One region of the Streptomyces sp. NPDC056503 genome, then DNA from elsewhere that is predicted to be linked to it. Evidence: riboswitches for the same ligand, from Rfam matches in the RefSeq annotation. Region 1 holds a riboswitch; the other holds the start of a gene.
What was found. A riboswitch is a leader RNA that binds a small molecule or an ion and turns the genes downstream of it on or off. The one in region 1 is predicted to bind glycine.
Positions count from the first base shown of each region.

Region 2: linked by a shared signal. The riboswitch ahead of gcvT (glycine cleavage system aminomethyltransferase GcvT) and the one ahead of gcvP (aminomethyl-transferring glycine dehydrogenase) in region 1 are both predicted to bind glycine.

Region 1 covers NZ_JBHTST010000179.1:2,026-14,640, reverse strand. The annotation lists gene ACFQ8C_RS33795 (DUF5999 family protein) at 214-420, shown strand; gene gcvP (aminomethyl-transferring glycine dehydrogenase) at 490-3,375, opposite strand; glycine riboswitch at 3,554-3,652, opposite strand; gene ACFQ8C_RS33785 (PRC-barrel domain-containing protein) at 3,766-4,137, shown strand; gene ACFQ8C_RS33780 (DNA polymerase IV) at 4,151-5,629, opposite strand; gene ACFQ8C_RS33775 (MerR family transcriptional regulator) at 5,703-6,329, opposite strand; gene ACFQ8C_RS33770 (bifunctional nuclease family protein) at 6,530-6,997, opposite strand; gene ACFQ8C_RS33765 (MerR family transcriptional regulator) at 7,088-7,846, opposite strand; gene ACFQ8C_RS33760 (FHA domain-containing protein) at 7,879-8,823, opposite strand; gene ACFQ8C_RS33755 (DUF881 domain-containing protein) at 8,905-9,876, opposite strand; gene ACFQ8C_RS33750 (small basic family protein) at 9,882-10,214, opposite strand; gene ACFQ8C_RS33745 (DUF881 domain-containing protein) at 10,211-11,140, opposite strand; gene ACFQ8C_RS33740 (sugar phosphate nucleotidyltransferase) at 11,242-12,615, opposite strand, start outside.
Region 2 covers NZ_JBHTST010000075.1:10,893-28,079, reverse strand. The annotation lists gene ACFQ8C_RS22235 (Ig-like domain-containing protein) at 1-380, shown strand, start outside; gene ACFQ8C_RS22230 (enoyl-CoA hydratase/isomerase family protein) at 465-1,232, shown strand; gene ACFQ8C_RS22225 (ATP-binding protein) at 1,348-1,848, shown strand; gene ACFQ8C_RS22220 (GNAT family N-acetyltransferase) at 2,167-2,805, opposite strand; gene ACFQ8C_RS22215 (EF-hand domain-containing protein) at 2,880-3,095, shown strand; gene ACFQ8C_RS22210 (hypothetical protein) at 3,338-3,892, opposite strand; gene ACFQ8C_RS22205 (hypothetical protein) at 4,078-4,317, shown strand; gene ACFQ8C_RS22200 (L-serine ammonia-lyase) at 4,397-5,767, opposite strand; gene glyA (serine hydroxymethyltransferase) at 5,930-7,198, opposite strand; gene gcvH (glycine cleavage system protein GcvH) at 7,223-7,600, opposite strand; gene gcvT (glycine cleavage system aminomethyltransferase GcvT) at 7,678-8,793, opposite strand; glycine riboswitch at 8,941-9,042, opposite strand; gene ACFQ8C_RS22180 (AAA family ATPase) at 9,217-9,879, shown strand; gene ACFQ8C_RS22175 (enhanced serine sensitivity protein SseB) at 9,992-10,732, shown strand; gene ACFQ8C_RS22170 (enhanced serine sensitivity protein SseB C-terminal domain-containing protein) at 10,857-11,651, shown strand; gene ACFQ8C_RS22165 (ABC transporter substrate-binding protein) at 11,877-13,547, shown strand; gene ACFQ8C_RS22160 (ABC transporter permease) at 13,640-14,635, shown strand; gene ACFQ8C_RS22155 (ABC transporter permease) at 14,635-15,594, shown strand; gene ACFQ8C_RS22150 (ABC transporter ATP-binding protein) at 15,596-16,588, shown strand; gene ACFQ8C_RS22145 (oligopeptide/dipeptide ABC transporter ATP-binding protein) at 16,585-17,187, shown strand, end outside.

The sequences.
Region 1 (12,615 bases):
GCCACCCCTAACCACCCGAAAAGGCGGGGACGTTGACCTGAACCGCCCCTGCGGGTGATGCGTCTTCCCAGGAGAGGACGAGCTGACGCGAAATCCCTGCGGAAGGCCGTCCGTGCGGCAAGACTGGGACCGGAACCGAACCGACCGACGGGGGCGGCCATGAGCGCGTACAGCCGCAGGACATCCACCACGACGCAGCGAAAGAACCCATCCATGTGCCAGCACCAGCCTGCCTGTCCCACCGCCGACTCCGCCGACCGTGAGGCCGCCGCCCCGGTGGCGTGCCACCCGGAGCAGGGATGGAGCCTGCTGTGCAACGGTGTCCTGCTCTTCGAGGACACCGGCGAACTGCTGCCGGACGGGCAGATCATCGCGCCGCACCGGCCGCTGACGACGGGCCGGGTGACGACGGCGGCCTGAGCCGCCGCCGGGTGACGACGAGGGCCGGCCCGGAGAAGACTCCGGACCGGCCCTCTGTCATGCCCGCGGTCAGTGGTCGTACTCGTCCAGCGGCGGGCAGGAGCAGACCAGGTTCCGGTCGCCGAAGGCGCCGTCGATGCGGCGGACCGGCGGCCAGTACTTGCCGGCGGCCGAGACCCCGGCCGGGAAGACCGCCACGTCACGGTCGTAGGCGTGGTCCCACTCGCCGCCCAGCGCGGCCGCGGTGTGCGGGGCGTTGCGCAGCGGGTTGTCCTCGGCGGGCCACTCGCCGGAGCCGACCTTCTCGATCTCGGCGCGGATCGCGATCATCGTGTCGCAGAAACGGTCCAGCTCGGCCAGGTCCTCGGACTCGGTCGGCTCGATCATCAGCGTGCCGGCGACCGGGAAGGACATGGTCGGCGCGTGGAAGCCGTAGTCGATCAGGCGCTTGGCGATGTCGTCGACGGTGACGCCGGTCGCCTTGGTCAGCGGCCGCAGGTCGACGATGCACTCGTGGGCGACGAGCCCCGCCGGGCCGGTGTAGAGCACCGGGTAGTGCGGCTCCAGGCGCTTGGCGATGTAGTTCGCCGCGAGGACGGCGACCTGGGTGGCGCGCTTGAGGCCCTCGCCGCCCATCAGGCGGACGTACGTCCAGGAGATGGGCAGGATGCCGGCGGAGCCCCACGGGGCGGCCGAGATCGGGCCGACACCGGTCTCCGGGCCCGCGGTGGGCTGGAGCGGGTGGTTCGGCAGGTACGGGGCGAGGTGGGCGCGGACGCCGACCGGGCCGACGCCGGGGCCGCCGCCGCCGTGCGGGATGCAGAAGGTCTTGTGCAGGTTGAGGTGCGAGACGTCGCCGCCGAAGTGACCCGGCTTGGCGAGGCCGACCAGCGCGTTGAGGTTGGCGCCGTCGACGTACACCTGGCCGCCGGCCTCGTGGACCTCGGCGCAGATGTCGGCGACGTGCTCCTCGAAGACGCCGTGCGTCGACGGGTAGGTGATCATGAGCACGGAGAGCTCGTCGCGGTGCTGCGCGATCTTGGCACGCAGGTCCTCGACGTCGACCTCGCCGTCCTCGGCGGTCTTCACGACGACGACCTTCATGCCGGCCATCACGGCGGAGGCCGCGTTGGTGCCGTGCGCGGAGGACGGGATGAGACAGACCGTGCGCTGCTCGTCGCCGTTGGCGCGGTGGTAGGCGCGGACCGCGAGGAGACCGGCCAGCTCGCCCTGCGAACCGGCGTTCGGCTGGATCGAGACCTTGTCGTAGCCGGTGACCTCGGCCAGGCGCTCCTCCAGCTCGGTGATGAGCGTGACGTAGCCCTGGGCCTGCCCGATCGGCGCGAAGGGGTGGATCTGGCCGAACTCGGGCCAGGTCACCGGCTCCATCTCGGTGGTCGCGTTCAGCTTCATGGTGCAGGAGCCGAGCGGGATCATGCCGCGGTCCAGCGCGTAGTCGCGGTCCGAGAGCCGGCGCAGGTAGCGCAGCATCGAGGTCTCGGAGCGGTGCGCGTGGAAGACCGGGTGGGTGAGGTAGGCGTCGGAGCGCAGCAGCGGGGCCGGGAGACCGTCCTCGGTGCCGGCGTCCAGGGCCTCGACGTCGGCGGTGACGCCGAAGGCGCCCCAGACGGCGGCGAGCTGCTCGCGGCCGGTGGTCTCGTCGCAGGAGGCGGAGACGTGGTCGGCGTCGACGCGGTACAGGTTGACACCGGCCTCGCGGGCGGCGGCGACGACGGCGTCGGCGCGGCCGGGCACCCGGGCGGTGATCGTGTCGAAGAACGCGCCCTGGGTCAGCTCGACGCCCGCGGCGGTCAGTCCGGCGGCGAGGATCGCGGCGTACCGGTGGGTGCGCTGGGCGATCTGCCGCAGCCCGTCCGGGCCGTGGTAGACGGCGTACATGCCGGCCATGACGGCGAGGAGCACCTGCGCGGTGCAGATGTTGCTGGTGGCCTTCTCGCGGCGGATGTGCTGCTCGCGCGTCTGCAGGGCGAGGCGGTACGCCTTGTTGCCGTCGGCGTCGACGGAGACGCCGACGAGCCGGCCGGGCAGCGAGCGGGCGTGCTTGTCCTGGACGGCCATGTAGCCGGCGTGCGGGCCGCCGAAGCCCATCGGGACGCCGAAGCGCTGGGTCGTGCCGACGGCGATGTCGGCGCCGAGCGAGCCGGGCGAGACGAGCAGGGTGAGCGCGAGCAGGTCGGCGGCGACGGTCACGATCGCGCCGAGCTCGTGCGCGGCGTCGATCAGCGGCTTGATGTCGCGGACGGCACCGGAGGCGCCCGGGTACTGGATGAGCACGCCGAAGACACCGCGCTCGGCGACCTCGGCGGGGATGCCCTCGCTCAGGTCGGCGACGACGACCTCGACGCCGGTCGGCTCGGCGCGGGTCTCGATCACGGCGATGGTCTGCGGCAGGGCGTCGGCGTCGACCAGGAAGACGCCGTTCTTCACCTTGCCGACGCGGCGCGCCAGCGACATGGCCTCGGCGGCGGCGGTGCCCTCGTCGAGGAGGGAGGCGCCGGAGGTCGGCAGACCGGTGAGGTCGGCGACCATCGTCTGGAAGTTGAGCAGCGCCTCCAGGCGGCCCTGCGAGATCTCCGGCTGGTAGGGCGTGTACGCCGTGTACCAGGCCGGGTTCTCCATGACGTTGCGGAGGATCACCGGCGGGGTGAAGGTGCCGTAGTAGCCGAGGCCGATCATCGGGGCCAGGACCTCGTTGCGGCCGGCGAGGGAACGCAGCTCGGCGAGGACCTCGGCCTCGGTGCGGGCACCGGGCAGGTCCAGCGCCTCGGCGTTCTTGATGACGTCCGGCACCGCGGCGGCCGTCAGCTCGTCGAGCGAGCCGTAGCCGACCTGGGCGAGCATCTTGGCCCGCGCCTCGGCGTCGGGTCCGATGTGCCGCTGCTCGAAGGGGATGCCCTGCTCGAGCTCGGAGAGCGGGGTGCGGTTGGCGGTCATGATGCGGGGGCCTCCTGGTCTCACGACCTGCGAGGGGCACCACGGCGCGGGTGCCCGGACGGCCTCCCCCTCTGTCATCTCAACCTGAGAGCTTCACCGGCACGCCCGGGGGCACGCCGACTTTCACCGTCGGTGAGAGCGGATGCCGTCGGACTCCCGCCCTGCTTTCCAGAGTGACCTCGCCCGCGCGGTACCGGGTGCCTGAGAGATTCCGGGGAGGATTTGCTCCTTCGGCGCCACCGGAAACCTCTCCGGTGGACTCTCCCGCACGGTGTCGACAGCCACAGCCAGCCTACCAGCGCGGTTGTCCCTCCCATCGCTCAAGTGGCCGACATCCCAGATGTGCACTTTCGTAGGGGTGTAGAGCAGTTGCGACCAGTTGGAGGGACCGTGCAGACCGACATCGATCCGCGCAGCCTGATCGGCCGCAAGGCGTTCGACCGGAACGGACACAAGATCGGAACCGTGGACGAGGTGTACCTGGACGACGCGACCGGCATCCCCGAGTGGGCCGCCGTCCGCACCGGCCTGTTCAGCAGGGACGCGTTCGTCCCCCTGGAGCCCAGCGAACTGACCGACGACGGACTCCACATCCCCTTCGAGCGCTCCCTGATCAAGGACGCCCCCGACTTCGGCGTGGGCCGCCACCTCTCCCCCGAGCAGGAACTCCAGCTCTACCGCCACTACGAGCTGACGCTGCCGCCCCCGCCGGACACGATCCCCGACTTCGGCCGGCTCGCCGGCCAGGACGACGCCGCGTAGGGCCGTCCCGGGCTCACTCACCCGTGCGGACGACCGGGGCGGCCCGCTCCGCCCCCGTCGCCCCGCCCGGCACCAGCGGCAGCGGATCCGCCGGCTCCAGCGCGGGATCGTCCACCGGGAAGGTGCGCACCCGCCCCGGAACCCTGGCGCCGGGCTCCTCGAAGCGGACGGTGACCCTCCCGAGCCCGCTGCCCTGGACCCAGCCCGCCCCGAGGACCGCGTGCCGCACGTCGTGCCCCGGCGCCCACCCCCGTATCGCGGTCTCGGTGGCGGCCGGCGGCCCGTCGGCCGCCGGGGCCGGCACCACGTTCCCGGGCACCCCCACCGCCACACCAGCCCCGCTCGCCCCGCTCGCCGCGCCCTCGCCCGAGGCCCCCGCCCCCGCTTCGGCCCGCGCTTCCCCCTGCGCCCCGGCCTCCGCCTCCGCCTGCGCGAACAGGTCCTCCTGCGTGTAGTCGGCGAGCCCGCTCACCCCGACGCCCAGCAGCCGCACCCCACCCGTCGTGTCCACGAGTTCGAGGAGCCGCTCCGCCGCCTCCCGCACCACCAGCGGATCGTCCGTCGGCCCCCGCAACGTCTCGGAGCGGGTCAGCGTCGAGAAGTCGTACCGCCGCACCTTCAGCACGATCGTCCGCCCCGAGTGCCCCGAGCGCCGCAACCGCGCCACGCACCGCTCCGCCAGCCGCTCCACCTCCAGCCTGATCCGCAGCCGGTCGTGCAGGTCGATGTCGAAGGTGTCCTCCACGGAGACCGACTTGGCGTCCCGCTCGGCCACCACCGGCCGGTCGTCGTGCCCGAGCGCCATCCGGTACAGCGAGGCCCCGTGCGACCGCCCCAGGATCCGCACGAGCTCGTCCTCGCCCGCCTCCGCGACATCCGCGACCGTGGTGATCCCCGCCCGCCGCAGATGGTCGCCGGTGGCCGGCCCCACCCCGGGGATGATCCGCACCGACCGGGGCGCGAGCAGCGCCCGCTCCGTCCCCGGCTCGAAGAGCACCAGCCCGTCCGGCTTGGCCTCCTCCGAGGCGATCTTCGCCAGCATCTTGGAGCCCGCGAGCCCCACCGACCCCGTCAGCCCGGTCGTCGCCAGGATCTCGGCCCGCAGCCGCTCCCCCACCGCCCGCGCGCTCACGCTGTCCTCCGCCAGCCCCCCGGCCTCCAGGTCCACGAAGGCCTCGTCCAGGCTGAGCGGCTCCACCAGCGGCGACAGCCTGCCCAGGAGCTCCATCACCTGTCCGCTGATCGCCCGGTAGAAGGCGAAGCGCGGCACCAGGTACGCGGCGTTGGGCGCGAGCCGCCGCGCCTGCCCCATCGGCATCGCCGAGTGCACGCCGAAGCGCCGCGCCTCGTACGAGGCGGTGGCGACCACTCCACGCGGCCCCAGCCCGCCCACGACCACGGGTTTGCCGCGCAGGCTCGGCTTCGACGCCTGCTCGGCGGCGGCGAAGAAGGCGTCCATGTCCAGATGGAGGATCGTGGGGGCGGCTCTCACGGCTCCGATCCTGCCTCACACCACTGACAACCGCCGGTACGGGCAGCGCCCGCACCGGTCCCGGCGGGGAACCTCAGACGGCCCGGTCGCGGCGGCGGCGCGCCAGCTCGTCCTGCGGGTTGTGCCCCACCAGCGTCTCGCCGGTGTCGACGCGCTCCCCGTGCAGCTGCGAGAGCGCCGCCTCGACGTCCCGCCACACGACCCCCACCGCGATCCCGAAGACGCCCTGCCCGCCCTGGAGCAGCGAGACGACCTCGTCGGGCGAGGAGCACTCGTAGACGGTCGCCCCGTCGCTCATCAACGTCATCCGCTCCAGGTCGCGGAAGCCGCGGGCACGCAGGTGCTGCACGGCGGCCCGGATGTTCTGGAGGGCGACGCCCGTGTCGAGGAACCGCTTGACGATCTTCAGGACGACGACGTCCCGGAAGCTGTAGAGCCGCTGCGTCCCCGAGCCGTACGCCGGCCGCACGCTCGGCTCGACGAGCCCGGTGCGCGCCCAGTAGTCCAACTGGCGGTAGGTGATGCCGGCGGCCGCGCAGGCCGTGGGGCCGCGGTACCCGATCGCCTCGTCGGCCACCCCGGCGCCCTGCTCCGTACCGACGCCGCCGAAGTCGCCCACACTGCCGTGAAGCGGATACGGAGCGCTCTCCCCGGACGCGCGTCCGAGCGAGCCCCCTGCCGTACCGTCCGCGCTGCTCATCACGCCGACCCTCCGTCCTTGACCTGCCCACTCGAAGGTAGGCAGTCGCTAGGGGTGCGTCAACGATCGCCACACTCGGCACGCCGAGTGATAATCACCCAGAGAGTGGTTTCACGTATCCCACTCCGGGGAAAGGCTACTCGAATGCGCCGACAGCGCCCTCCGGTCGCCCCGGCCGCGCTCCCACCGGGAGCACCGCCTCACTGGCCCCCGAAGTCCTCCGGAGAGATCTGGTCGAGGAACTCGCGGAACTTCTCCACCTCGTCCTCCTGCTCGTCGGGGATCGCGATCCCGGCGTCGTCGAGGACGCCGTCGCTGCCGAAGATCGGCGAACCGGTCCGCAGCGCCAGGGCTATCGCGTCCGACGGCCGCGCGCTCACCTCCACACCGCTGGCGAAGACCAGCTCGGCGTAGAAGACCCCGTCCCGCAGGTCGGTGATGCGGACCTGGGTCAGCTCCTGCCCCACGGCCTCCAGCACGTCCTTGAAAAGGTCGTGCGTCAGCGGCCTCGGCGGGGCCATGCCCTGCTGGGCGAAGGCGATCGCGGTCGCCTCGCCGGGTCCGATCCAGATGGGAAGGTACCGGTCGCCTCCCACCTCGCGCAGGAGCACGATCGGCTGGTTGGAGGGCATTTCCACCCGGACACCCACAACGTCGAGCTCGTTCACACAGCAACCCTAGGACGTGCCCGACCGGTTTGGATAGTCGGGCCCCCGCTCAGCGCCGCCCGCACCCCGTCGCGGAGCCCTCCGCGACCGTCACTGGAGCCGGATCCCGAGCGCCGTCTGCACCAGCGCGGCGTGCAGCCGCACCGACAGCTGCGCCAGATCGGCGGCCGTCTCCTCCGCGTGCGCCCTGGTCTGCGGATTGCGGTGCCGGCGCAGCGGCGCCACGACCTGCTCGATCAGCCCCGCCTCCCGGTCCGCCGAGGCCTTCACGGCCCGCAGGTGCCGGGGCTCCAGCCCGAACCGCCCGAGATCGGCCACGATCCTGGCCACGTTGACGCTCTCCGCGTCGTAGCCGCCGCCCTCGCTCTCGCCGATCAGGCCGTACGACTCCCACTCCACCAGCTCGGCCTCGGTGACCCCGGCCGCGGCGACCAGCTCGGGCCGGCCCAGGCGCGCGGCGGTCGGCCGCTCGCCGTCCTCGTCCTCCGCGAGCCCGTCGAGCAGCCCGTCCAGCAGGTCCCGGCGCCGACCGGGCACCGGGAGCTTCACCTGCTCACCCCGGGCGAGGGCGTCGAGGTGCTCCCTGATGACCTTCAGCGGAAGATAGTGGTCCCGCTGCATCCGCAGGACGGCGGCGAGCCGCTCCACGTCCTCCGGGCTGAACTTCCGGTACCCGGAGGCCGTACGGCGCGGCTCGACGAGCCCCTCGGCCTCCAGGAAACGGATCTTGGAGATCGTCACTTCGGGAAACTCGGCCCGCAGCTGACTCAGCACGGTGCCGATGCTCACCAGCCGGTCGCCCGCGGTGGCGGTGCCGGATCCGGCACCGCCCGTCGGTGTTCGCACCATGGACCTTTCCTGAAGGATCTCCGCCAGGCGTGTCAGACGCCTCGCTGGCTCGCGTAGAAGACCAGCCGGTACTTGCCGATCTGTACCTCGTCGCCGTTGCTGAGCACCACGTCGGAGTCGATCGGCTCACGGTTGAGGTAGGTGCCGTTGAGGCTGCCCACGTCGGCGACGGTGAAGCTGCCGTCCTGGCGCCGGCGGAACTCGACGTGCCGCCGGGAGACCGTGAAGTCGTCCAGGAAGATGTCGCTCTGCGGGTGCCGGCCGGCCGTCGTCAGCTCGCCGTCCAGGAGGAAGCGGCTGCCCGAGTTCGGACCGCGGCGCACCACCAGGAGCGCGGAACCGGGCGGCAGCGCCTCGACGGCCGCGAGGGCCTCGGGGGACAGCGCCGGCATCGCGATCTGGCCGGTGGTCTCCGCGTCGTACGCCTCCAGGCCCGAGATCGAGATCGTCGACGTCGTCTCGGAGGGACGCTCGGGGGCGACCCCGCTCCGCAGCGGCGTACCGCAGTGGGAGCAGAACCGGCTGTCCGGCGTATTGCGGTGACCGCACCTCGTACACACCGGCATGGACGCGTCCTCCTGCCGCGGCTGTCCCGCGGAGGTCTGGGTCGCGTACGGATCGGAGGCAAACCCTCCACCCGCACTTGAGGTTGATGGTTCACCGAAACCTATGCGCGCGGCACCGGCGGGGTCAACAGACGACGCGCCCGGCGCGCCCGAAATGTCACCGCCCTGACCCTCGACCTCGTCACGGAAGAGCGGACGCTCGCCGCCCTGCTCCTCGCTCTGGGCGTGGCGCGGCGCACGGTGCCTGGCGTTGCCGCCGTCCTCGCGTGCGCTCTTGCCGAACAACTTCGCAAACAACTTCACGGGCGATTCCCCTTGACCGAAACAGACCCGCCCGTGGGGCAGGACGAACCGAGATCCATCACACCTGCCGACCCGGACACCTTCACAACGTCCGCATCCTCCGGACAGTTTCCACCACGCACCACCGTTGTGGTGCGCCGACCCCCCGCAACGCTCCAGCCCATGTCGCGGGACCCCTCGCCCCCTCTCTCACTGGGAGGACGACCGAGCGTAGTCAGGCCGCTTCACGGGTCGCAAGGCGTCGACGACGATCTTCGCCGACCGCTCCACCGTGGCCGTGGCCTGCTCCTTCTCGAGGGTCTGGACGACTCCACCGGGGATGTTGAGCGCGGGCTCCAGATCCTCGGGCTTGCCGATGACCTTGAAGACGTACGGAGCGGTCACCGGCGTTCCATCGATCCGCATGTCATCACCGCCACCTGTGAAATAGCTGTTCGCGACCACCCGCACGCCGTCGACCTGGATCGCCTCCGCACCCGCTGCCCGCAGCTCCTGGATGGCGTCGAGGAGCATGTCGGACTCGACCGCGCCGACCGGATCGGTCACCGTCAGCGTGATGCCCGGCCCCTCGGCCGCCACCGTGCCGGCCAGGATCCCGAGCTGCCGCTCCTTCTCCGCCGTCTGCCGACGGGCCTCCTCGGCCTGGTCGGAGCTCGACTCCAGCTCCGACCGCTGCTTCTCCAGCCGCGCCTTCTCGTCCTCCAGGCGCTGCGTACGGTCGTCGAGCTCGTCGAGGATCCGTACGAGGTCCTCCTGCCGCGCCCCGCGCAGGGCGCTGCCCTCGCTGGTCGAGGAGACCTGGATGGCGAGGCCGAAGCCCAGACAGGCGAGGAGCAGCGCCACGACCAGCTGGGCCCGCGTCACCCGCGGCGGCCACAGGGCGTCCGCGAGCCGCCGACGGCCGCTCGGCGCCCCGGCACCGGCGCCCCCGCCCGAGGACGGCACAGCGGCCTCGGGAGCGCTCTCACCGCCCTCCACGGCCGGCGCCACCGCCTCCGCACCACCGACCGGCTCACCCGCCGCCGGCGTCACCGGGGGCACCGGCCCCGTCGGCCCCGCCGGGGGCACCGGCGACTCCGGCGTCTTCGGCGTCTTCGGCGCCGAGGGCACCTCGGGCTCCTCGTCGCCCTGCTCCGGCTTCTCGTTCGGGTTCACACTCATCGGCCTCACGCCCGGAAGACATGGCGGCGGATCGCGGCCGCGTTGGAGAAGATCCGGATGCCGAGCACGACGACGACACCGGTGGAGAGCTGCGCGCCGACACCGAGCTTGTCGCCGAGGAAGACGATCAGCGCGGCCACGACCACGTTCGACAGGAAGGAGACGACGAAGACCTTGTCGACGAAGATCCCGTCGAGCATGGCCCGCAGACCGCCGAAGACCGCGTCGAGGGCGGCGACCACGGCGATCGGGAGATAGGGCTCGACGACCGCCGGGATCTCGGGCCGGACCAGCAGTCCCGCCACGACTCCGACGATCAGGCCCAGTACGGCGATCACGATGTTGCCTTCCCCTTGTCGGCCGTGGCACGACCGGACGGCGTCGCCGCCCCGGCCCCCCTCGGCTCAGCTGTACGTACGATCAGGCTCGGCGCGGCCGGAAGGCTCAGCCCGCTCTCGACCGAGATGCCGGTGCGGATCCCGAAGTTCTCGGCCAACGCGTGCAGGTACTGCCCGTCGGCACTGTCCTGGAAGGCGGTGCTCAGCCGCTGCCCGTCCCCGACGGCGAGCACGGTGTACGGCGGCACCAGCGGCCGGTTGTCGACGAGTATGGCCTCACCGGCGGCCCTGATCGCGGAGAGCGAGGTCAGCCGCTGGCCGTTGATCGACACGGCCTCCGCACCCGACTCCCAGAGCCCGTTGACCACCCGCTGCATGTCACGGTCGCGCACCCGCCCGGTGTCGGAGAAGCCGGCGCTCTCGCGCGGCCCGCCGCCCCCGCTGTCGGACCCCTTGGCGTCGTCCACCACCAGCTTCACCCCGGGCCCCTGCACGGGGGTCGCGCCGGACAGCAGGGCCACCAGTTCCGCCTGGTCGCCACCGTGCTGTTCCAGCGCCACGCGCTGCCGCTCGCCGACCTCGGCGCGGATCCGCTCGACGTCCCGCTCCAGGTCGTCGGCCGTCGCGTTCTCGCCCTCGATCCGGTCGATCAGCTCCTGGCGCTCCTTGGCGACCACCGGAGCCGAGATCCGGGCCTCGGCCGCACCCACCGTCACCACGGCGGCGGCCAGCACCAGACCGGCCGCGAGACCCAGCCTGGCCCGCAGCGGCTTCGGCACGGAGCCGCCCTCGGCCTCGCGCCGCGCGGTCGCCTCCGCGTACCCGTCGTCCAGCGCGTGGTCGATCACGTTGTTCAGCAGCGACATCGACGCGTCCGGGCGCGGGGGCGGAGAACCGGTGCTCCGAACGGGGGGCTGCTGCGACATGCCGCACATCGTCGCACGTCGCACGCCCTACCGCCGAATGGCCCCCACGAAGGGCCGGACGGCACCGAGGTGGCACCGTCCGGCCCCGCTCCGCCCTCCGGTCAGCGACCTGCGCTCTCGACCACCCGCGACCACTCGTCGAGCAGCGCCTGCGCGGAGGTGTCGTCGGGCCCCTCGGCCCACAGATGGGTGACGGCCTCGGCGGGGTCCGGCAGCACCATCACCCACCGCCCGTCGGCCTCCACGACCCGCACGCCGTCGGTGGTGTCCACCGACCTGCTGCCCGCCGCCTCGACCACCCGCCGCATCACCAGCCCCTTCACCGCCCACGGCGTCGCGAGGTCCCGCTTGATGACGTGCGCCTGCGGGATCCGGGCGTCGATCTGGCTCAGCGTGAGCTGCGTCCGCGCCACCAGTCCGATGAGCCGCACGAAGGCCGCGGCACCGTCGAAGACGCTGCTGAACTCGGGCACGATGAACCCGCCGCGCCCGTCCCCGCCGAAGATCGTCGACTCCTGCCGGCCGACCCGCGTGAGGTCGTCGGGCGAGGTGGTCGTCCACTCGACCTGAGTGCCGTGGTACGCCGCCACCTGCTCGGCGATACGGGTCGTGGTCACCGGCAGCGCGACCCGCCCCGACCGCCGCTCGGCCGCCACCAGGTCCAGCATCACCAGCAGCGCCCGGTCGTCCTCGATGATCCGACCCCGCTCGTCGACGAGCGACAGCCGCTCGCCCACCGGGTCGAACCGCACGCCGAACGCCGCCCGCGCCGACGCCACGATCTCCCCGAGCCGCACGAGACCGGCCCGTCTGCGCTCCGCGGACTCGGTCGGCCGCGACTCGTCGAGCCCCGGGTTGATCGTCAGCGAATCCACCTGGAGACGTCCGAGCAGACTCGGCAGGACGAGCCCCGCGCTCCCGTTGGACGCGTCCACGACCACCTTCAGCCCGGCCTCCGCGACCCCGGTCGTATCGACGTTCCGCAGCAGCGAGCCGGTGTACGAGTCGAAGACGCTCGCCGGGAACGACAGGTCGCCGATCTCCCCGGGGAAGGCCCGCCGGTACTCCTGCCGCGCGTAGACCCGGTCCAGCTTCCGCTGCCGGGCCTGCGACAGATCCGCGCCCCGCTCGTCGAAGAACATGATGTCGACGGAGTCCGGCACCCCCGGAGAGGTACGCACCATGATCCCGCCGGCGCTCCCCCGCGCCGTCTGCTGCCGGGCCACCGGCAGCGGTACGTTCTCCAGGTCCCGTACGTCGATGGCACTGGCCTGGAGCGCGGAGATCACGGCCCGCTTGAGCGCACGCGCGCCTCGCGAGTGGTCGCGCGCGGTGGTGACGGTGGAGCCCTTCTTCAGCGTCGTCGCGTACGCCCCCGCCAGCCGCACGGCCAGCTCCGGCGTGATCTCGACGTTGAGGATCCCGGACACCCCACGGGCCCCGAAGAGGTGGGCCTGCCCGCGGGACTCCCAGAT
Region 2 (17,187 bases), on a different contig from region 1:
CCACGACCACCTACAACGGCCAGATGGTCATCAGCGAGAAGTACAAGGTGACCCGCATGAACGGGGCCACCGTCGGCTTCGGCGGCGAGTACGACATCAAGGACGTGCCGCACGCCATGCGCTTGTCCACCTCCGGCACCTTCGTGCACGGCAACTACTGGGCCCCGAAGTCCACCTTCGGCTCCCAGAACGTCAGCCACGGCTGCGTCGGCCTCTCGGACGCCCGGGGCGCGGGCGACAGCTCCACCCCGGCCGCCTGGTTCTTCGACCGCTCGATCATCGGTGACGTGGTGATCGTGAAGAACTCCAAGGACAAGCAGATCAAGCCGGAGAACGGCCTGAACGGCTGGAACATGTCCTGGTCGGAGTGGACCGCGTAGGTCCCCCGGCGAGACGGACACGGGCCCGGTGCTGTGAGCAACAGCACCGGGCCCGTCCCCGTTAACGGCCACTAACCTCTTCCCATGACTGTGAACCTCGAAGTCGCCGACGGCGTCGGCACGATCCGCCTCGACCGCCCGCCGATGAACGCCCTGGACATCGCCACCCAGGACCGGCTGCGCGAGCTGGCCCAGGAGGCCACCGACCGCGACGACGTGCGGGCCGTGGTCCTCTACGGCGGCGAGAAGGTCTTCGCGGCCGGCGCGGACATCAAGGAGATGCAGGCCATGGACCACGTGGCCATGGTCGAGCGGTCGCGCGCCCTCCAGGACTCCTTCACCGCCGTCGCGCGCATCCCCAAGCCGGTCGTCGCCGCGATCACCGGCTACGCCCTCGGCGGCGGCTGCGAGCTCGCGCTCTGCGCCGACTACCGGATCGCCGCCGAGAACGCCAAGCTCGGCCAGCCCGAGATCCTGCTCGGTCTGATCCCCGGCGCCGGCGGCACCCAGCGGCTCTCCCGTCTGGTCGGCCCCTCCCGCGCCAAGGACCTCATCTTCACCGGCCGGATGGTGAAGGCCGAGGAGGCCCTCGCGCTCGGCCTGGTCGACCGGGTCGTCCCGGCCGCCGAGGTGTACGAGCAGGCGCACGCCTGGGCCGCGAAGCTCGCCCAGGGCCCGGCGGTCGCGCTGCGCGCCGCCAAGGAGGCGATCGACCAGGGCCTGGAGGCCGACATCGACACCGGCCTCGCCCTCGAACGCACCTGGTTCTCCGCGCTGTTCGCCACCGCGGACCGCGAGACCGGCATGCGCAGCTTCGTCGAAGAGGGCCCGGGCAAGGCGAAGTTCGCCTGACCGCACGCCGCGCGGACCGTCATCCGACGGTCCGTCACGGCGACGCGCCGCCCCGCGGGGGCCATTCCGCCGGAACGGCCCCCGCGGGCCGTCTCCTGCGGCCATGATGGGGGGCATGGCGGGCCTGGAGAGCAGGGAACAACCACGGCAGGGCGGCGTGCCCGCCGCCCGGTGGACACCGACCCTGGAGGACGAAGAGGCCCTCGCGGCGATGGACCGGTACGGCAACCCGGCGGAGGTCGACGTCCGGTTGCCGTCGCTCCCGGAGTCGGCCAGGATCGCCCGCCGGATGACCCAGTACGTGGTGCTCCGGCAGTGGGGGCTGGGTCCGAACCTCGCCGAGCACGCCGTCCTGCTCGTCTCCGAACTCGTCGGGAACGCGGTCCGGCACACCGGTGCCCGGGTCTTCGTGCTGCGCGCCCAGCGGCGCCCCGGCCGGATCCGGATCGAGGTGCGCGACCCCTCGCGCGGCCTGCCCTGCCTGATGCCGGTGGCCGAGCTCGACGTCAGCGGCCGGGGCCTCTTCCTCGTCGACAAGCTCTCCGACCGGTGGGGCGCGGACCTCGGGCCGCGCGGCAAGACGACCTGGTTCGAGATGCGGGTCACCGACCGCTGACCGGGCCGCGGACGCACGGAAGCCCCCGTGCGCCGTGGTGGGGCTGCTGGGGGCTTCCGTGTGATGCGCCGTGGACGGGGGGGTGTATCCACGGCCGCTTGAACGACCTGGCCCGGGTCAATGGGGGTCGTGTCATCGACTATGACAGACGGCGGCCACACCGCCAAGCACCCACATCGTTATCAATCCGGACATACCTGAACGTTTTAAATGTGAATCGTTGGTGATCTGTGGCACTCACCTTGAAAACTGTGAATGGCTATGCGGTTCATCGATTGTTTCCCTCGATCATCCACATAGTGGACGCCCGGCTGCGGTCTAGCGCGCGGTGAGGAGCGCCTCCGAGGCCACCGGCCGGTACCCCGCCGCCTGGAAGGTCCGCACGCTGCGCGCGTTGCCCGGCGACTGCTGCGCCCACACCACGGAGTCCGGCGTCAGGTGCCGCGCCGCCGTCGCCAGCGCCCGGCCCAGCCCCCGGTGGCGCACCGCCTCGTCGACCTCGATCGCCGCCTCCATGCGCCCGGCGACACCGCGCCCCAGGATCAGCACCCCGCCGTCCGCCGCCCACACCCGTACGTCGTCCCGGTACTTCAGCGCCCGGGCCACCCGGGGGTGCTCCGGGTCCTCGATCTCCCGCAGCGTCACCGGCGGCGGGCCCGGCAGGGCGTCGGCGACCGTCAGCAGGTCGATGGTGTTCATCCGCCGGCCGGTCCGGGCCATCAGCCGCACGAGGAAGCCCGGGTTCATGCTCGCGGCGAGCGGATCGCTCCCGGTCGCGGCCAGCTCGGCCCTCACCCACTCGGGATCGACGTCCGCGAAGACCACCGAGTGGGCCGTGAAGGCCAGCACCCCGGCGTCGCGCTCGTCCGGCTGCGGGACCACCGTCGTCCGGCCGTCCGTCGCGGGGAACCCCCCGCGCGCCGCCGCCTCCAGGATCCGTGTCACGTCACTGCTCATACCGCCATCATCGGACACCGCTCGGCCAGCTAATCTGACCCCCGTCAGAACAGCACCGAGAAGGGGCGGAAGCAGTGGCGGACATCGAGTCGGCACGGACGGCATTCAACCGGTACGACGTGGACGGGGACGGCTTCATCACCGCCACGGAGTACAAGAGCGTCATGGCCCAGCTGGGCGACTTCAACGTCACCGAGACGGTGGCCGAGGCCCTCATCAAGCAGCGCGACGACAACGGCGACGGCCGCCTGTCGTGGGACGAGTTCTGGTCCCACCTCAGCAAGGCGTGACCCGGGCCTGACCGGCCCCGGGGCCGGGTCCGGGCGGCGTTCACCCTGAGTCGCCGCCCGTCCCGGGCCCGGTGACGAGCGACCGGTGACGCCCCCCGGACCCCTCGGCACCCGAGCCGTCGAGGCGCCGCGGCCCTCGCGGCCGCCGTCCTCGGCGCCCTTGCCGCCGCCTTCTCGGCGCCGGCGAGCCGCGGATGCCCGCGACCGGCTCCACCGCCCCGCTCCGGCTCCTCCTCCGGGGCTCAGTCGCGCGCCACCAGCAGGGCGGTTCCCCACAGCGCCAGGGCCGCGGGGAGCCCCACGGAGGCCCGTACCGCCTCCGCCGTGAGCCCGGCGGCCACCAGGGCCGCCCCGAGCGCCCCCAGCCCGGTCAGGGCCGCCGCCAGCCACCCGTACTGGCGCTGGTCGTAGAGGCGGGCCAGCGGGAAGAAGTGCAGGCCGACGACGAGGCAGATCCCGACCGGAATCCACTCCTGGCGCCCGGCCGCGTTCGAGGCCGCGATCACGCCGACGATCGCGGCCACCTCGACCGCGTTCACCACCCCGACCCCGCGGTTCCACCGCTCCGGCAGCCGCACCGGACGGGTCACCTCACGGGCCGTCCCCCGGAAGCCGGCGGCCAGTGCCCCGGCCGTCAGCAGGACCCCCAGCGCCCCCGCGACCGGGAGTCCCGGCGCGGGCAGCCCCGAGCCGCCCGCGAGCGCCCACACCAGCCCGAAGACGGAGAGCACGACGACTCCCCGGCGGCGCAGGGTGCGGGTCAGGGCGAGGCATTCGGCATCCACAGTCATGGTCATGATCGGGACCCTAGCGATGGAATCCGGCCGCGACCGGGGAATTCGGACATCCGTCCGGGGATTGGCCTAGACCTATTGCCCGGGAGGGGGGCCGCCGATACGTTTCGTCCCGGCTGCGCAGCCTGCACGAACCGCACGGCACCATCCCGCACCGCATCGCATCGTTCATTTCAGGAGGACATGCCATGTACCGTCGCGTCGCAGCCGCACTCGCCACCGCGGCCACCGCCGGAGCCCTCGCCCTCGGCACCGCCGGCACCGCCGAGGCCGCCGGCCCCGGCTTCTACCCGCGCAGCCACCACTCCTCGTACGCCGAGTGCCAGGCCACCGGCCAGGCCGGGTACACGATCTGGGGCCCGATCTTCCTCTGTGAGCCCTTCAGCTCCACCCGCCCGGACGTCATCGTCCTCTGGGTCCGCTACTGACCCACACGCGCGACGGCCGGTCCCGTGGGGGCGGGACCGGCCGTTCGTCACGTACGCGCGGGTGCGCCGCGCCGGGGCGTCAGCACTCGATGATGTTGACCGCGAGGCCGCCGCGGGCGGTCTCCTTGTACTTGACGCTCATGTCGGCGCCGGTCTCCTTCATGGTCTTGATGACCTTGTCGAGGGAGACCAGGTGGCTGCCGTCGCCGCGCATCGACATCTTCGCCGCCGTGACGGCCTTGACCGCCGCCATGCCGTTGCGCTCGATGCACGGGATCTGCACGAGGCCGCCGACCGGGTCGCAGGTGAGGCCCAGGTTGTGCTCCATGCCGATCTCGGCCGCGTTCTCCACCTGCTCGGGGGAGCCGCCGAGGACCTCGGCCAGCGCGCCGGCCGCCATCGAGCAGGCCGAGCCGACCTCGCCCTGGCAGCCGACCTCGGCGCCGGAGATCGAGGCGTTCTCCTTGAAGAGCATGCCGACCGCGCCGGCCGCGAGGAGGAAGCGCACGATGCCGTCCTCGTCGGCGCCGGGGACGAAGTTCATGTAGTAGTGCAGGACCGCCGGGATGATGCCGGCCGCGCCGTTGGTCGGGGCGGTGACCACCCGGCCGCCCGCCGCGTTCTCCTCGTTCACCGCCATCGCGTAGAGGGTGATCCACTCCATCGCGTGCGCGGCCGGGTCGCCCTCGGAGCGCAGCTTGCGGGCGGAGGTCGCGGCCCGGCGGCGGACCTTCAGACCGCCGGGGAGGATGCCCTCGCGGGACATGCCGCGCGAGACGCAGGCCTGCATGACCCGCCAGATCTCCAGCAGGCCGGCGCGGATCTCGTCCTCGGTGCGCCAGGCCTTCTCGTTCTCCAGCATCAGCGAGGAGATCGACAGGCCGGTCTCCTTCGCCAGGCGCAGCAGTTCGTCACCGGTGCGGAAGGGGTACTTCAGGACCGTGTCGTCCGGGATGATCGGGTCCTCGCCCGCGACGGCGTCCTCGTCGACGACGAAGCCGCCGCCGACGGAGTAGTACGTCTTCTCCAGGACGAGCCCGCCCTCGGCGTCGTACGCGAAGACCGTCATGCCGTTGGCGTGGTACGGCAGCGCCTTGCGCCGGTGCAGGACCAGGTCGGCGTCGAAGTCGAAGTCGATCTCGTGGGCGCCGAGTACGTTGATCCGCCCGCTCGCCTTGATCCGCTCGAACTCCTCGTCGGCGTGCTCCACGTCGACCGTGCGGGGCGAGTTGCCCTCCAGGCCGAGCAGGACCGCCTTCGGGGTGCCGTGACCGTGGCCGGTCGCGCCCAGCGAGCCGTACAGCTCCGCCCGCACCTTCGCGGTGGAGGCGAGCAGGCCCTCGTTCTTCAGCCGGCGGGCGAACATCCGGGCCGCGCGCATCGGGCCCACCGTGTGGGAGCTGGACGGGCCGATGCCGACCGAGAACAGGTCGAAGACCGAGATGGCCACGGGGAGACTCCTTGTGGGGCTAGACGCCGTTGTCTGCCGGGGTGGTGCAGAAACAAGCAGGGAGAGGCGGTGCGGGGGCGCGGGACAAAGGGGTGGGGCACCGCGCTCACTGTCCAGTGTGCGCGGTGCCCCGGAGCTTCGTACGAATAAAAGCGTACGAAATTACTTCAGGCCGGGGTACAGCGGGTGCTTGTCGGCCAGCGCGGTCACGCGGGCCTTCAGCGCCTCGGCCTTCTCGCCGTCGAAGCCCGGCTTCAGCGTCTCGGCGATGATGTCGGCGACCTCGGTGAAGTCCTCGGCCGTGAAGCCGCGGGTGGCGAGGGCCGGCGTGCCGATGCGCAGACCGGAGGTGACCATCGGCGGGCGCGGGTCGTTCGGAACGGCGTTCCGGTTGACCGTGATGCCGACCTCGTGGAGCCGGTCCTCGGCCTGCTGGCCGTCGAGCTCGGAGTTCCGCAGGTCCACCAGGACCAGGTGCACGTCCGTGCCGCCGGACAGGACCGAGACGCCGTGGGCGGTGACGTCGTCCTGGACCAGGCGCTCGGCGAGGGCGCGGGCGCCGTCCAGGGTGCGCTGCTGGCGCTCCTTGAACTCCTCCGAGGCCGCGACCTTGAAGGAGACGGCCTTGGCCGCGATCACGTGCTCCAGCGGGCCGCCCTGGAAGCCGGGGAAGACCGAGGAGTTCAGCTTCTTGGCGAACTCCTTCTTCGCCAGGATGATGCCGCCGCGCGGGCCGCCGAGCGTCTTGTGCGTGGTGGAGGTCACCACGTCCGCGTACTCGACCGGGTTCGGGTGCAGACCGGCCGCGACCAGGCCCGCGAAGTGGGCCATGTCGACCCACAGGTACGCCTCGACCTCGTCGGCGATCCGGCGGAACTCCGCGAAGTCCAGCTGGCGCGGGTAGGCCGACCAGCCGGCGATGATCACCTTCGGGCGGTGCTCCTTGGCGAGGCGCTCGACCTCGGCCATGTCGACCAGGCCGGCCTCGTCCACGTGGTACGCGACCACGTTGAACTGCTTGCCCGAGAAGTTCAGGCGCATGCCGTGGGTGAGGTGGCCGCCGTGCGCCAGGTCGAGACCGAGGATCGTGTCGCCGGGCTGGGCGATCGCGAAGAGGGCGGCCTGGTTGGCGGAGGCACCGGAGTGCGGCTGCACGTTGGCGTACTCGGCGCCGAACAGGTCCTTGATCCGGTCGATCGCGATCTGCTCGGCCACGTCGACGTGCTCACAGCCGCCGTAGTAGCGGCGGCCCGGGTAGCCCTCGGCGTACTTGTTGGTGAGGACGGAGCCCTGGGCCTCCATGACCGCGACCGGAGCGAAGTTCTCCGAGGCGATCATCTCGAGGGTGGACTGCTGACGGCGGAGCTCGGCGTCGACGGCGGCGGCGACGTCCGGGTCCAGCTCGTGGAGGGGAGTGTTCAGAAGCGACATGAAGCGATCCCTTGGGGGTCTCGGTCAGCCTGCGGTGAAGGCGGTGTACTCGTCGGCGCTGAGCAGGTCGTCCTGCTCGGCCGTGAGGCGCACCTTGAACAGCCAGCCGCCCTCGAACGGAGCGGAGTTCACCAGCGACGGGTCGTCCACGACGTCCTGGTTGGCCTCGACGACCTCGCCGGTCACCGGGGAGTACAGCTCGCTCACGGACTTGGTCGACTCCAGCTCGCCGCACTCCTCGCCCGCGGTCACGGTGGCGCCGACCTCGGGGAGCTGGACGAACACGATGTCACCGAGGGCGTTGGCCGCGTGCTCGGTGATGCCGATCGTGGCGACGCCGTCCTCGACGGCCGACAGCCACTCGTGCTCCTTGCTGTAGCGAAGCTGCTGGGGGTTGCTCATGGCCTGATTCTCCTGGATCGGGGGGGTGCGGATGTACGTGGGTCTTGCGGGGTGAGACGTGTCCTGAGACGAATGCGTCACTTCTGGCGCTTGTAGAACGGCAGCGCCACGACCTTGTAGGGCTCGTGGGTGCCGCGGATGTCCACGCCTACACCCTCGGTGCCCGGAACCGCGTGCGCCGCGTCGACGTACGCCATCGCGATCGGCTCGCCGAGCGTCGGGGAGGGAGCGCCCGAGGTGATCTCGCCGACGACCTCGCCGCCCGCGACGACCTGCATGCCGGCGCGCGGCACGCGGCGGCCCTCGGCGATCAGACCGACCAGCTTGCGCGGCGGGGCGGTCTCGGCGCGCTCGGCGGCGGCCTCCAGCGCCTTGCGGCCGACGAAGTCGCCCGGCTTCTCGAACTTCACGACCCGGCCGAGACCGGCGTCGAAGGGGGTGAGGGAGGTGGTCAGCTCGTGCCCGTACAGCGGCATGCCCGCCTCCAGGCGGAGCGTGTCACGGCAGGACAGGCCGCACGGGATGAGGCCGACGCCCGCGCCCGCCTCGGTCAGCGCCGTCCACACGCCCTCGGCGTGCTCCGGCTTCAGGAAGAGCTCGAAACCGTCCTCGCCGGTGTAGCCGGTCCGGGCGATCAGCGCCGGGACGCCGGCGACGGTGCCGGGGAGGCCCGCGTAGTACTTCAGGCCGTCCAGGTCGGCGTCGGTGAGCTGCTTGAGGATGCCGGGGGACTCGGGGCCCTGCACGGCGAGCAGCGCGTAGGCGTCGCGGTCGTCGCGGACCTCGGCGTCGAAGCCCCCGGACCGGGCGACCAGCGCGTCCAGCACGATCTGGGCGTTGGAGGCGTTGGCGACGACCATGTACTCGGTCTCGCCGAGGCGGTAGACGATCAGGTCGTCGAGGATCCCGCCGTCCTCCTGGCAGATCATCGTGTAGCGGGCGCGCCCGTTGCCCACCGTGGAGATGTTGCCGACCAGGGCGTGGTCCAGCAGGTCGACGGCCTGCGGGCCGGTGACGGTGATCTCGCCCATGTGGGAGAGGTCGAAGAGGCCGGCCCTGGTGCGGACGGCGTTGTGCTCGTCGCGCTCGCTGCCGTACCGCAGCGGCATGTCCCAGCCCGCGAAGTCGGTCATGGTCGCGCCCAGCGAACGATGCAGGGCATCGAGGGCGGTCAGACGGGGGGTGGTGCTCATGGACGTGGCTCCCGGGTCCCGAAGGCGGAAAACATGACAGGCAAGGACGGTCCTCCCCATCTGTCATGGAACCTGAGAGGTTCACCGGGGGCATCCCCGGCTTGCACCTTGGGTGGGGACACCAGGTGTCCCGCTTTTCAGATCTGCCTCATCCACGCGGTACGGGGCCTGAGAGATTCAAGGGAGGGTCTTGCTCCTTCGGCGCCCGGACGGCCGAAGGCCGGTCCGGAACTCTCCCGCGCGGATTCGAGCGGCCGGTATGCGGTTGTACGGCGCTGCGCGCGCCTGGCGCGCACATCCTCGCATACGGTGTCGGCGCCGCAAATCGCTTGTCTCGGATTACCGTTTCTTTACACTTCGTGGGCAAGGGTCTCCGTGAGGTCTCCCGGTACGTCTCCCGGGGTCCCGACAGGGGGAGCAGCGATGAGGATCCAGCGCACCGGCGTCTTCGCCGGAGAAGCCGCCATACCCGCACAGCGGGCCCGTGCCAGGACCCGCCGGCGCGGGCGCGTGGTGCGGGACCTGCGCGACCGCGGGGGCCGCGGTCCGCGTGCCCTCACCTTCGCGGCCGGCGACGTCGTGGTCGTCTCCGGGCTGCCCGGCAGCGGCAAGTCCACCCTGCTGCGGAGGGCCGCCGGGGGCCTCGGGATCGACTCCCAGGACGCCCGGGAGCGCTGGGAGGCCAGGATGCCCTCCTTCCTGCCGTACGCGCTCTACCGCCCGCTGGTCCGGATCGCGCACTACGCCGGGCTCCACCGGGCCCTGCGCTCCGGCACCGGGGTCGTCGTCCACGACTGCGGCACCCAGTCCTGGGTCCGCGGCTGGCTCGCCCGCTCGGCCGCCCGGCGCGGCCGCGCCCTCCACCTGGTCCTCCTCGACGTCGACGCGGAGACCGCGAGGGGCGGCCAGCGCGAGCGGGGCCGAGGGGTGTCCGCGTACGCCTTCGCCCGCCACCGCAGGGCCGTCGGCCGGCTCGTCGCCGCCGTCGAGTCGGGCCGGCCGCCGCACGGCTGCGCCTCCGCCACCCTCCTCGACCGGGACGCCGCGACCGCGCTGCGCCGCATCGGCTTCCGCGCCCCGGTCTAGGCCGGGCCCGGGGGTCCGCCCGTCGGGTTCTGGTCACAGCCGGGGCGGGGCGGCGTTAGGGTGCTGCGGGACGGCCGGGACCAGGGCCGTACGAGAAGGGGACGCAACCACCGTGGACGTGACGTGGCCGGGCAACGAGCTGGAGGAGGCGCTCGCCGCCGCTCTCGGGGAGCCCGGGGCCGGAGGCCGGCTCATCGAGGTGCTCGGCCGCAGCCCCGTCTGGGTCCCGCTGCCCAACGGCGGCGGCCCCGACAGCCCCGACCTGGATCTGGCCACGATGGAGATCGGCGGCGCCGCCTACGTCCCCGTCTTCAGCTCCCAGGAGCAGTTCCTCGCCTGTGTGGGCGACCACATGTCCTTCACCGTCGCCCCCGCCCGTGACTTCGCCCGCGGCCTGCCCCCGCAGCTCGGCATCGCGGTGAACCCCGGCGGCGTCGTCGGCGTCCCGCTGCCGCCGCCGGCCGTCGCCGAGCTCTGCCGGGCCGGCCGCACCGCCCTCGACGGGCCCGCGTCCGGCGGCCGGGTCCGGCTCTTCGAGCCGGACTGGCAGGACGACCCGGTCGACTTCCTCGCCGCCGCCGCCGCGGAGTTCGACGCCACCGGAGTCGTCGCCAGCGCCCGCCGCACCCTCGCCAGCGTCGAGGGCACCGAACCCGCCCTCTTCATCGGCGTCCAGCTCACCGGCTGGGACGGCGTCGACCGCAACGCCCCGCTGGACGCCCTCGGCCGCGCCCTCGGCCGCGTCGAGGTCGCCTGGCCGGTCAACCTGATCCTCCTCGACATGGCGGCCGACCCCGTCGGAGACTGGATGCTGGAGCGGGTGCGCCCCTTCTACCAGCGCGCCGCCGGGTGACCCCCGGACCGACCGGGCACCGACCACCGGCCGACCGGACCCCCGATCGACCGGACCACCGATCCACGGAACCACCGAACCACCGAACCACCGAGCCGTACGAGACAGAGGGGCGGGACCCAGGGTGAGCGCGTCAGGCAGCGCCGCGACCGGAGAGGTCGAGCAGATGCTGCGCCAGGTGGCGCCCGGACGCTACGACGCGTACGAGGGCCTGCTGCACGCCCTGGCCGACGGCGAGCTGTACATGCTGCTCTGGCAGGGCAACCCGGGCTCGGCCGACGCCCAGTACGGGAACATGGAGGTCGACGGGCACGGTTACGCGCCCTGCGTCACCTCCGCCGGCGAACTCGCCGCCTCCGGCTGGCACCGCGCCCACGAGCGCGTCACCGGCCGCGAGATCGCCCGCGCCCTCTACCCCGAGCGCTGGGGCGTCTGGCTCAATCCGCACGCCCCCGGCGGCGGCGTCGGAATCCCCTGGGCCGACCTGCGCCGGATCGCGACCGGCCTCGACCGGATGCCCGCCGGGCCCCTCCGGGTCTCCGAACCCGCACTGGAGATCCCGCAGTTCTACGCCCAGCTCACCCAGAACGCGCACCGGACCCCGGCCGTCCGCTCGCTGCGCCGCGGCTGGGTGCAGCCCGCGCTGGGAACCCCGTACCTCGTCATCGGGCTCGACCTGTACGACGGTTCGGCGGCGGCCGTGGACGAGGTGCGGGCGATGATGCGCCAGTCGATCGGCACCGTGCCCGACGGGCTGCCCGTCTCGACGGTCGCGCTCTCCGACGCGTACGACCCGGTGGCGCTCTGGCTGAAGGCCCACGCCCGGCCCTTCTACGACCGGGACGCGCACGGAGCACCGTCCCAGCATGCGGGATCCCACCGTCCGGGATACGGCTACCCGCCCGCGCAGCACCGCTGACGCCCGCTTCGCCCCACCGCCCCGCCCTGGCCGAAATTCCTTGCCAGGGCGGGGTTTTGCGTCCACTTGGGCCCGCTCCCGCCACCGATGTCCGGCATCGGACCGTTTTGGTGAGTGTCCGGGTCTCAGGTTGGTATCACCGCTATGCGGACTGTTCTCTGCCGCGTCACTCGCCAGTAGCGTTCGGCCGGTCAAGACCACACATGGCGACCCAGGGGTGGACCCATGCGCATACTCAATTCCCGGTCGACCCGGGCTCTGACGGCGGCCCTCACGGTCGGCCTCATCGCCACGGGCTGCGCGAGCGACCGGGACAAGGACGAGAACAAGTCCGGAGCCAAGGACACCTTCGTGTTCGGCGCCCCGGGCGACCCGGCCTCCCTCGACCCGGCCCTCGCGAGCGACGGCGAGACCTTCCGGGTCACCCGTCAGGCGTTCGAGGCGCTCCTGGAGCACGAGTCCGGCGGCAGCAAGCTGGTGGGCGGGCTCGCCGAGAAGTGGTCGAGCAACCCCGAGGGCACCGTCTGGACCTTCAACCTCCGCAAGGGCGTGAAGTTCCACGACGGCGAGACCCTCGACGCGAAGGCGGTCTGCGCCAACTACGACTACTGGTTCAACTGGAAGGGCACCTACCAGTCGAGCGCGGTCTCGTACTACTGGCAGACCATCATGGGCGGCTTCAAGGCCAACGAGGACAAGGAGACGCCCAAGGCGAACTACAAGTCCTGCACGGTCAAGGACGACGCCACGGCCGTCATCGAGGTCTTCGAGCCCTCCGCCAACCTGCCCGGCGGCTTCTCCCTGAACGCCCTCGCGATCCACTCGCCGAAGGCGATCGCGGAGTACGCGAAGCAGCAGGTCACCGAGGCCGGCGACGCCATCACGTACCCCAAGTACAGCCAGGAGGCCGGCACGGTCGCCGGCACCGGCCCGTACAAGATCACGAAGTGGAACAAGGGCAACAAGGAAGTCACCCTCGAGCGCTTCGACGACTACTGGGGCGACAAGGCCAAGATCAAGAACCTGGTCTTCCGCACGATCGACACCGAGGACGGCCGCCGCCAGGCGCTCCAGGCCGGTGACATCGACGGCTACGACCTGGTCGCGCCCGCCGACATCAAGACCCTCGAGGGCGCGGGCTTCCAGGTCCCGACCCGTGACGTCTTCAACCTGCTCTACCTCGGTATGACGCAGGAGGCCAACCCGGCGCTGAAGAAGCCCGAGGTCCGCCAGGCCATCGCGCACGCCGTCGACCGCGAGAACATCGTCAAGACCCAGCTGCCCGAGGGCGGCAAGGTCGCGACCCAGTTCATGCCCGACACCGTCGCCGGCTACTCGGAGAACGTGAAGAAGTACGCCTTCGACACGGCCAAGGCCAAGTCGCTCCTCGCCGGCGCCGGCGCGAGCGGCCTGTCGGTCGACTTCTGCTACCCGACCGAGGTCACCCGCCCGTACATGCCTGCCCCGCAGGACATCTTCGAGCTGGTCAAGGCCGACCTGGAGAAGGCCGGCATCAAGGTCACCCCGAAGCCGAAGAAGTGGAACCCCGACTACGTCGACGCGGTGGAGAAGGGCGGCTGCGCCCTCCACATGCTCGGCTGGACCGGTGACTTCAACGACGGCTACAACTTCATCGGCACCTGGTTCGCCGGGTACGACAAGCAGTGGGGCTTCAAGGACGACAAGGTCTTCAACGCGGTCAAGGCCGGCTCGCTCCAGGGCGACCCGACCAAGCGCACGGACCTCTACAAGGCCGCCAACGAGGCGATCATGGAGTACCTGCCCGGTCTCCCGCTGACCTCCTCCCCGCCGGCCATCGCGTTCGGCAAGAACGTGGTCCCGCCGAAGGTCTCCCCGCTGACGCAGGAGAACTTCGCCGAGGTCTCCTTCAAGTAACACACCCGTAAGCGGTCCGCCCGGTCACGCGCTCCTGCCGTGACCGGGCGTCCGCGCATCCACCCTCCACACGCAAGAAAGGGGCACGCGGGGTGTTGCGACTCGTCGTACGACGACTTCTCCAGCTCATACCCACCCTGCTCGGCCTGTCGGTTCTGCTGTTCATCTGGCTGAACCGACTGCCCGGCGGACCCGCCTCAGCGATCCTGGGCGAGCGGGCGACCGAAGCCGATGTGGCGCGCATCAACCGCGCGCTGGGACTCGACCAGCCGATCTACGTCCAGTACGGACGCTTCCTGAAGCGCCTCCTCGACCTCGACCTGGGCACCTCGGTGCAGACCGGGCAGCCCGTCTGGGACGAGTTCGTGCTGCGCTTCCCCGCCACGGTCGAACTCAGCATCGCGGCCATGGTCATCGCCACCGTCGTGGGCATCCCCCTCGGCTACCTCGCCGCCCGCAAGCGCGGCGGCTGGATCGACGTGGCCTCCGTCTCCGGCTCGCTCGTCGGCATCTGCATCCCGGTCTTCTTCCTGGCGCAGCTGCTCAAGGGCGCCTTCGGCGAGATCTTCGGTACCTTCGGCCGCCAGTCCACCGGCATCGACGCCACCAGCGTCACCGGCTTCGCCGTCCTCGACGGCCTGCTCACCGGCGAGCTCGACGCCGCCTGGGACGCCCTCATGCACCTGGTGCTGCCCGGCGTCGCCCTGGCCACCATCCCGCTCGCGGTCATCGTCCGGATGACCCGCGCCAGCGTCCTGGAGGTCCTCGGCGAGGACTACATCCGCACCGCCGAGTCCAAGGGCCTGGAGCGCCGGGTCGTCCGCGGTCGGCACGTCCTGCGCAACGCGCTGCTCCCCGTCGTCACCGCCGTCGGCCTGCTCACCGGCAGCCTGCTCTCCGGCGCGGTGCTCACCGAGTCCGTCTTCACCTTCGGCGGCATCGGCTCTTTCATCCGGACCGCCATCGACGCCCGCGACTACCCGGTGCTGGTCGGCTTCATCATGTTCATCGCCATGATCTACGTGCTGATCAACATGCTCGTCGACCTCGCCTACAGCGTCATCGACCCGAGGGTGCGGGTGCACTGATGAGTCTGATCACCACCACTTCGAAGATCGACCGGCTCGCCCAGCTCACGGCGAAGACCGAGACGGCCAGCGGCGCCAGCCTGTGGCGCGAGGCGATGCGCCGGATGCGCGCCAGCAAGATGGCGATCATCGGCGCCGTGATCATCGCCGCGTTCGTCCTGCTCGCGATCATCGGCCCGTGGATCGCCCCGTACAGCCCCACCGAGCAGACCTGGCGCGGCGAGGTCTTCTCCAACCGCGGCGAGTTCGTCGGCGCCCGCGCCGAGAACTGGTTCGGCCTGGACAACCTCGGCCGCGACCTGTTCTCCCGGATGCTCGTGGGCGCCCGCCAGACGCTGCTCGTCGGCGTCGTCTCCATGCTCATCGGCCTGCTGATCGGCGCGCTGGTCGGCATCGTGTCGGGCGCGGCGGCCACCCTCGGCGGGAAGTCCGGACGGCGGATCGACGACGCCATCATGCGCGTCACCGACATCCTGCTGGCGCTGCCCTCGCTGCTCCTCGCCGTCTCCGTCGCCGCCGTGATGGGCCAGTCGCTCACCACCGTGATGATCGCCGTCGGCGTGGTGCAGATCCCGGTCTTCGCCCGTCTGCTGCGCGGCTCGATGCTCGCCCAGGGCGGCAGCGACTACGTGCTCGCGGCCCGCTCGCTCGGCATCCGCAAGCGGCGGATCGTGCTCACCCAGATCCTGCCGAACTCGCTGAGCCCGGTGATCGTCCAGGCGACGCTCAGCCTCGCCACCGCCATCATCGAGGCCGCCGCCCTCTCCTACCTCGGACTCGGCAACCCCGATCCCGCGGTGCCGGAGTGGGGCGTCATGCTCTCCTCGGCCCAGCGCTTCTTCGACAACGAGCCGATGATGTCCATGTACCCGGCGGTCGGCATCATCATCACCGCCCTCGGCTTCACCCTGCTCGGCGAGGCCATGCGCGAAGCCCTCGACCCGAAGCTGCGAGGCTGACATGCCACTGCTCACCGTGGACGAACTCACCGTCACCTTCGGCGGCCGCGGCCGCAAGGACGTCCGGGCGGTCAACGGCGTCTCCTTCAGCGTCGACCAGGGCCAGGTCGTCGGCCTCGTCGGCGAGTCCGGCTGCGGCAAGTCCGTGACCTCGCTCGCCCTCATGGGACTGCTGCCCGGCAAGGGCGTCACCCTCGGCGGTCGCGCCGAACTCGACGGCACCGACCTGCTGAAGCTCTCCCCGTCGAAGATACGCGACCTGCGCGGGCGCGACATGGCGATGATCTTCCAGGACCCGCTGTCCTCGCTGAACCCGGTCGTCCCCATCGGCGTCCAGGTCACCGAGATCCTCCAGCGCCACCGCGGCCTGAAGGGCGAGGCCGCCCGCAAGGAGGCCGCGCACCTGCTCGACCGGGTCGGCATCCCCGACCCGGACCGGCGGCTCAAGGAGTTCCCGCACCAGCTCTCCGGCGGCATGCGGCAGCGCGCGCTCATCGCCATGGCGGTGGCCTGCGCCCCCCGTCTGCTGATCGCCGACGAGCCGACCACCGCGCTCGACGTCACCATCCAGGCCCAGATCCTCGAACTCCTCAAGGAACTGGTCGACCAGGAGGGCACCGCGCTGCTGATGATCACCCACGACCTGGGTGTCGTCGCCGGCCTCTGCGACCAGGTGAACGTCCTCTACGCGGGCAAGGTCGTCGAATCGGCCGGCCGGCGCGAGCTGTTCGCCCACCCGACGCACCCGTACACCCACGGCCTGCTCGGCTCCATCCCCCGGCTCGACGCCCCGCGCGGCGAACCGCTCCACCCGATCCGCGGGTCCATCAACGACCAGATCGCCTGGGCCGACGGCTGCGCCTTCGCCCCGCGCTGCGACCGGTACGAGATGGAGTGCCTCACCGGCACGCCCGAACTGACCGAACCGCGTGCGGCGGGCCACCACGCCCGCTGCGCGAACCCGGTCCTCGCCACGACGGAGGTACCGGCATGAGCCTGCTCGAACTCGACGGCGTGAAGGTCCACTTCCCCGTCAAGAAGGGCATCCTCTTCGACCGCACGGTCGGCCACGTCTACGCCGTGGACGGCATCTCGCTCAAGGTCGAGGCGGGCCAGACCTACGGCCTGGTCGGCGAGTCGGGCTGCGGCAAGACCACGCTCGGGCGGGCCGTGCTGCGGCTCGTGGACGTCACCGACGGCTCCGTCGTCCTCGACGGCACCGACGTGGCCAAGCTGCCGGAGAAGGAGCTGCGCTCCTTCCGCCGCCGGCTCCAGATGGTCTTCCAGGACCCGCTGGGCAGCCTCAACCCGCGCCAGAACATCGAGTCGATCCTCAGCGAGGGCATGGCCGCGCACGGCATCGGCGCGAACCAGGAGGAGCGGCGGGAGAGGATCCGGGAGATCCTCGCCAAGGTGGGCCTGCCCGCCAACAGCCTCTCCCGCTACCCGCACGAGTTCTCCGGCGGTCAGCGCCAGCGCATCGGCATCGCCCGCGCGCTGGTCCTGGAGCCGGACCTCATCATCTGCGACGAGCCGGTCTCCGCGCTCGACGTCTCCATCCAGGCGCAGGTCATCAACCTGCTGGAGGAGCTC